DNA from 2 places in the uncultured Gordonia sp. genome. Region 1 is predicted to be linked to the other one. Evidence: riboswitches for the same ligand, from Rfam matches in the RefSeq annotation. Region 1 holds a riboswitch; the other holds the start of a gene.
What was found. A riboswitch is a leader RNA that binds a small molecule or an ion and turns the genes downstream of it on or off. The one in region 1 is predicted to bind cyclic di-AMP.
Positions count from the first base shown of each region.

Region 2: it holds a riboswitch for cyclic di-AMP, as region 1 does, so the genes downstream of both, Q0627_RS10120 (transglycosylase family protein) here and Q0627_RS06850 (C40 family peptidase) in region 1, are expected to answer to the same signal.

Region 1 is NZ_CALLZT010000078.1:7,081-10,481, forward strand. It holds gene trpD (anthranilate phosphoribosyltransferase) at 1-157, shown strand, start outside; gene Q0627_RS06845 (Lrp/AsnC ligand binding domain-containing protein) at 176-454, shown strand; cyclic di-AMP (ydaO/yuaA leader) riboswitch at 968-1,142, shown strand; gene Q0627_RS06850 (C40 family peptidase) at 1,160-1,783, shown strand; gene Q0627_RS06855 (NlpC/P60 family protein) at 2,055-3,026, shown strand; gene Q0627_RS06860 (hypothetical protein) at 3,037-3,401, shown strand, end outside.
Region 2 is NZ_CALLZT010000110.1:23,655-27,055, forward strand. It holds gene Q0627_RS10105 (flavin reductase family protein) at 1-24, shown strand, start outside; gene moaA (GTP 3',8-cyclase MoaA) at 35-1,147, shown strand; gene Q0627_RS10115 (MoaD/ThiS family protein) at 1,152-1,400, shown strand; cyclic di-AMP (ydaO/yuaA leader) riboswitch at 1,658-1,828, shown strand; gene Q0627_RS10120 (transglycosylase family protein) at 1,838-2,479, shown strand; gene Q0627_RS10125 (molybdenum cofactor biosynthesis protein MoaE) at 2,667-3,083, opposite strand; gene Q0627_RS10130 (MogA/MoaB family molybdenum cofactor biosynthesis protein) at 3,162-3,401, opposite strand, start outside.

The DNA of each region.
Region 1 (3,401 bases):
GTTCGAGCAGACAGAACCGTTCACGGAGGAAACCTTCGCCGGGGCCCTGGCCGACGCTCGGGACCGGGCCGCCGTGGTCGTCGATTCCGGAGCCTCGCGGGACGTGCTCGATCGCTGGGTGGCGTTGAGCACCGAACTGGGCGCGGCGAAGAACTGAAGAATTAGGGTTGCGAGCATGATCACCGCCATCGTCCTCATCTCCGCCGACGTTCACCGGATCCCGGAAACCGCGCAGGCGGTCGCCGACATCCCCGGGGTGAGTGAGGTGTACTCGTGTGCAGGAGACGTCGATCTCATCGCCAAGATCAAGGTGCGCGATCACGAACAGATCGCCGAGGTGGTCACTGGGAAGATCAACCGGCTGCCCGGGGTGACCCGCAGCGCCACCCACATCGCCTTCCGTAGCTATTCCAGTTCGGAGGTCGAGGGCGGGTTCTCGATCGGCGAGGAATAGCCCTCTCCGTGCCGCACGGGCCGGTGATTGTCGTACCTGTGTTCTAGTGTTCGTCTCGTTCGGCAGGTATCCGACTGGTGAATCGGGGCACCGGCGGAGTGAATGAGACGGAGATTACATATGCTGATCGAATGCAGCGGGTGCCCAGGGCGCCCGGCCGCTTGCGACGGGTGCATGGTGCAGGTACTTTTTTCGGCCCCGAGCAGCGTCGATGGCAGTGCCGAAGGTGAAGCCCAGGTAACAGCTGGGGCGCCCACGGCCGACCGTGAGATCTCGGCGGCCATCGAAGTCTTCGCACTTGCCGCGATGGTGACGAATTCGACCGCCCGAACGGCAAGAGGGGCCATTGTGCCTGTTCAGCGCGCTGCTTCGGCCCACTTTCCCAAAACCCTGCGCGCCGGCTGATCGGTGCTGTAGAAATTTGTTCGGTCGACCAGTGGACAGAAGGCCATTTCATTTCGTAACCTTTCTGAGACCTTGACGGAGCGTCGTAACTCCAACCGGAGTGGTCCGTGAAGGTCACCGCTTAGTCATCCAGCTGGATGAACCGGGGACCCACCGGCTTCGGACCTTCGCTCGCGAAGGACCGAATTGGGGTGAATCGTCACCGTCCACCCGGACGTGGCGTAGGGCAATTTCTTCCGCCCGAACCCGACAGCTAACTCGGTAGGCGGTTCAGGGAGAAGTAGAAGGAGAACGTTCTTCGTGGCCAAACATCGTTTGGAACAGCCCGCACGGACCGGCAAGCTCGCCAAGTCTGCGCTCATTGCCGGATCGCTGTCGATCGGATCGCTCGGTGTCGCCGCAGGTGCTGCCGAGGCAGCCCCGGTAACCATCCCGAACGTCGGCACCTTCGAGATTCCGGGAATCAGCCAGAAGCAGATCCCGAAGGAACTGCGGCAGTTGCCGTCCAAGATCACGCCGAAGAGTCACGGCAGGATCACGCCGCCGCGCGTCAACCCGGGCACAGTGCTGGCCCCGCGCCAGTCGACCGGCGAGAAGGCCGTCCGGTACGCCGCGACCAAGATCGGTTCGCCGTACTCTTACGGCGCCGCCGGACCGAACGCATTCGACTGCTCCGGCCTGGTCTACTGGTCCTACCAGCAGGCCGGCAAGATCATTCCGCGCGACAGCTACGGACAGCTCGGCGGCGGTCAGGCCGTCAACTACTCCGACGCCAAGCCTGGCGACGTCCTGATCTTCAACGGTGGCGGCCATGCCGGCATCTATGAGGGCAACGGAATCTTCATCCACTCATCGACCTATGGAGTGCCTGTACAGCGCGCCCAGGTCAACGCGTGGAACCTGGTGGGCGTCCGTCGCTACTGACGTAGTGCCGTAACGTGTGACGGGCGGGTCGCATCGGTGATGTGTGACCCGCCCGCATCCCGTCAATGAGGACAGTCGCGCGAGGAGTATGGCGATAGTGGCATCGGAGGGCGCACGACCGACGTCGGCCGTGCGCTGTGAACAGCTTGATGTGAAGCACCGCTGTGAACAGCTTGGTGTGAAGTACACAGTGGGGTCCATGGTCCGGCCGTTCCTGCTGCCGTTGCGACTGGTCGTATGGGCCACCGCGCTGGCGCTGGTTGCCGCGACGATGGCGGCGGTCGCGAGCCCAGGGCACGCCGAACCCACCGCATCGGCCGATCAGCTGTTGGTCCGGTACAAGAAACTCGCACGCGAGTCCGAGCAGTCTGCCGAAGCGATGCACAACGCGCAGATCGAGTACGACAAGCAGACTGCGATCGCCCGGCAGGCGCGCACCGAATCCCGTAAGGCCGACGCCGACCGGACTCGTGTCGATCGTGATCTGGCGCGCTACCAGCGTGCGGTCAACGTGCTGGCCCGTGCGAGTGCCAAAGGAGCACGTGTCAACCGCCTGTACGCGGTGCTCGTCAGCGATTCCCCTCAGTCGCTCCTCGACCAGATGTCGGGCCTGGAGGTCCTCTCGCGCCAGACCGCGGCCAACCTGCGCGGGCTGACCAAGGCCAAGCGCGAGGCCATCGCGATCAAGACCACCGCCGACCGCAAAGCGGCAGACGCGGACCGCGCCATCACCACCGTCGCCAAGACGAGGCGTCAGCTGCAATCCAAGCAGAACGCGCTGCAGTTGCAGGCGATTCAGGTGCGCACGATCTACGAGACGATGACCGGCAAACAACTCGCCGCCCTGCGCGGTCCCCGGTTCACCTTCGATCCGCGCCAGCTGCCCACCGGGGCCGCATACACGCTGGCCGCGGTCCAGGCGGCGCTCACCCGCATCGGTGATCCCTACGTGTGGGGAGCGACGGGCCCCGACTCGTTCGACTGCTCGGGTCTGATGGTGTGGGCATATAGGCAGGTCGGTAAGACCCTGCCACGCTCGAGCCAGGCCCAGCTCTCCGGCGGCACTCCTGTCGACCGGTCGCAGCTGCAACCGGGTGACCTGATCATCTACTATGCCGATGCCTCACATGTGGGAATGTACGTCGGTAACGGCCTCGTGATCCACGCCTCGACCTTCGGGATTCCGGTCAAGGTCGTGCCCGTCGATGATGCGGGACCGTACAACTCCGCGCGCCGGTACTGAACGCCCATACATGCCTGTCATCACCGACGTGTCCGAAGGCTGCTCGCGGCGCAACCGCGGCTACCGGCTGACGGTCGCGCTTCTCGCAGCCTCGGCGCTCGTGGTGGGGTGTTCCGGCGACGACGAACTGCCCGTACCGTCGGGCGCCGCCACGACCACAACCAACGCGAACGTCTATGAGCAGCAGCGGGCCGAAGCCGTCACAGCCCTGCTCGACAAGCTGTCGAAGGCCGTGACCGCGGGCGACGCCAAGTCCCTGGCCGGTCTGATGGACGACAGTGCCACGCCTGCCTTCCGTAAACGGCTGGAAACCGCGGCGGCAAACTTCGGTGCGCGACCGCAGCGGACGGCGTCTCCGACGACCGGATCGCCGGC
Region 2 (3,401 bases), on a different contig from region 1:
GGCGACGTGACGGCAGGGTCGTAGCCGCAAGCCGATGACCGTCACCGCACTCGGCCTGCCACAGCGGCGCCACAGCCAGGGTCGTCGCGCAGCCGCGAACGCCGAACCTGTGTACGCCGAGGATCCGGGGCTGATCGACCGGTTTGGCCGGGTGGTGCGTGACCTGCGGGTCTCCGTGACCGACAGGTGCAATCTGCGCTGCACCTACTGCATGCCCGCAGACGGCCTGGACTGGCTCGACAACGACGCCGTGCTGACCACGGGCGAGTTCGTCCGGATCATCGCCGTCGCCGTGCGCGATCTCGGGGTGCGCAGTGTCCGGTTCACCGGCGGCGAACCGCTGCTGCGCCGCGACCTCGAAGCGATCGTCGCCGGTGTCGCCGCGCTGTACCCGCGCCCGGAGATCGCGCTGACCACCAACGGTGTGGGCCTGCGCCACCGGATCGACGGGCTCGTGGCGGCCGGCCTCGATCGCATCAACGTCTCACTCGACACCGTCGACCCCGAACGGTTCGCACGCATCACCCGCCGGGCACGGCTGACCGACGTCGTCGACGGACTGGCCGCCGCGCGCCGCGCCGGCCTCGGCACCATCAAGGTCAACGCCGTCGTCCCCGATCGTCAGGACCTGGCCCGGCTTCCGGAGCTGGCGCGGTTCTGCCTCGACCACGGCTATCAGCTGCGGGTGATCGAGCAGATGCCGCTGGACGCCGATCATCGCTGGAACAGAACGCAGATGGTGACCGCCGACGACATCCTGGACGCCCTGCGTAGCGAGTTCACCCTCGTCGACGACGACCGGCCCCGCGGCAGCGCCCCCGCCGACACGTGGATGGTCCCGGGCCACCACACGCCCGGCGGCGAACCGGCCCGGATCGGCGTGATCGCCTCGATCACCCGGCCGTTCTGCGGCGACTGCGACCGGACCCGGCTCACCGCCGACGGGATGATCCGCAACTGCCTGTTCGCCGACTCCGAGACCGACCTGCGTCCGATACTGCGCTCCGGTGCTCGCACGTCCGAGGAGACCGACGCCGCGATCACCGCGGCTTGGCGCGCCAATACCTGGGCGAAGGCCGCCGGCCACGGCGTCAACGACCCCGGTTTCCACCAGCCCGACCGGCCGATGTCGGCGATAGGCGGTTGAGGCGATGCGGCTGACCGTCCGGTACTTCGCCGCCGCCCGCGCGGCGGCCGGTGCCGAGTCGACCGTCGTCGACATCGACCCTGCCGACACGCTCGGCGAGCTGGAGGATCTGCTGTCCGACGGCAACGACGGACTGCGTCGCGTACTGGCGCGCTGCTCGTATCTGCGGGACGAGATCGCGTTCTGCGACCGGTCCGCCGCGCTGGGCGCATGCCGCTCGCTCGACGTCCTGCCACCGTTCGCGGGCGGCTGACACCCACGAATCCTGGTGTGATGTTCATCACATAACAGCTCGATAACGGGACGGCCACAAGTCGACTAAGGACCTGTGAGCAGGGCGAACGTATTCTCCGGACCCGGCGGCACGGAATCCGACCCGAAATACCGTCGCCGACATGGGTGAATACCGACGACAAACGTCGTAGTCTACGAATCGTTCGGTCCTCCGAACGACCGACCGTAAGAAACAAATACATAACGACCGGGTGGTCGCGCTGAGCCTCGTTCCACCCCCGGTCGTGACCCACATTCAGGAACGAGGACGGGGGACCCACCCTCATCGCGAGACCGGGCATCGATAATCCGATGCCCTTGGGGTTAAGCCGGATGCACGACATCCGGCCGGGCAACCTCTCGCTCGAACCCGACAGCTGACTTCGTAGGCGCGTGGAGAGAGGAAACCACAGAACAATGTCCGGACGTCATCGTAAACAGACAACCAGCACTGCCGGCAAGACCATCGCCAAGGTGGCCCTCACCGGCGCCGTCCTCGGCGGCGGAGCAGCACTCCTGGGCACCGGGTCGGCGCACGCCGCCACCGACGCCGAATGGGATCAGGTGGCTCAGTGCGAGTCCACCGGCAACTGGGCCATCGATACCGGTAACGGCTACCACGGTGGCCTGCAGTTCAGCCCGAGCACGTGGTCGGGTTACGGCGGCGGCGAGTTCGCCCCGCAGGCCAACATGGCCACCCGTGAACAGCAGATCGTCGTCGCCGAGCGTGTCCTCGCAGGTCAGGGCCGCGGCGCGTGGCCGGTCTGCGGAACCGTCCTGTCCGGACCCACCCCGCGCAGCGCCCCCCAGGCCGCCACGCCCGCACCGCAGGCCCCCCGGGTGACCCTTCCCGACGCTCCCCAGGCGATCCAGAAGGTCGCCGATCACCTCGCCAAGAACACGGGCGACGTGCAGAACCGGATCGACGAGGCCCTCGAGTCCCTCAACGTGCATCCCCAGATCACCAAGATGTGGGCCGCCGCCAAGAAGAGCGGCTTCGAGCTCAGCCCCGATCAGATCGCACTGTTCAACCAGTACGAGAACCAGCTGCCCAAGTAGCATCCCGGCCAAAGCCTCCGCGCGTCGACCACGGTCCGTGCGGAGGTTTTCGCCGTCTTTGAAGCCTTTCCGGTCCGATCGCGACCCACCATCTTGATCCCTGAGGCCGAAGCGACGCAGGGGCGAGGGACGCGTTGGGTCCGGCGACCTTTCGGCACATGACGTCGTCGCGCTCCGGCCCAGCCGCTCAGGCCGACCCCACCCATTCGTCGGTCCCATCGGCGAACATCTGATGCTTCCATACCGGCAGTCGTGCCTTCACCTCGTCGACGAGTTCTGCGCACAACCCGAACGCCTGCCCACGATGATCGGCGGCCACTGCCACCACGAACGCCACGTCGCCCACCCGCAGGTCACCGACCCGGTGTGACACCGCGACCGCCCGGATACCGGCACCGGCCGCCGCCACTACCTCGGCGACAACCTCATCGAGCACCGCCGGTGCGGTCGGGTGCGCCGAATACGACAACGCGACCACATCATCGTGGTCGCCGTCGTGATTGCGGACGATGCCGCCGAAGCCGACGATCGCACCGGCCGTACCTCCGGACAGTCCGACTACCCGGTCCTCATGCTCATGCTGCGAGATCGGCGTGTCGCACACCTGCGTGCAGATCTCGGGCCGTGAGTCGCCTCCGGCGGTCAAGTGCTGCCTCCGGCGGTCAAGTGCTGCCTCCGGCGGTCAATGGTCCCCTCCGGCGATCTGGTCGAGCGCGTGATCGAGCACCGTATCCAGTACCGCCAGCCCGTCCCGCACTCCGCCCGTCGATCCTGGGAGATTCACCACGAGGGTGCGGTCGGCGATCCCGGCGACCCCGCGCGAAAGCATCGCCGTCGGCACTGCCGGCGCGCCCGCGGCCCGGATGGCGTCTGCCAAGCCGGGGATCTCGACGTCGAGCAGCGGTCTGGTGTGTTCGGGGGT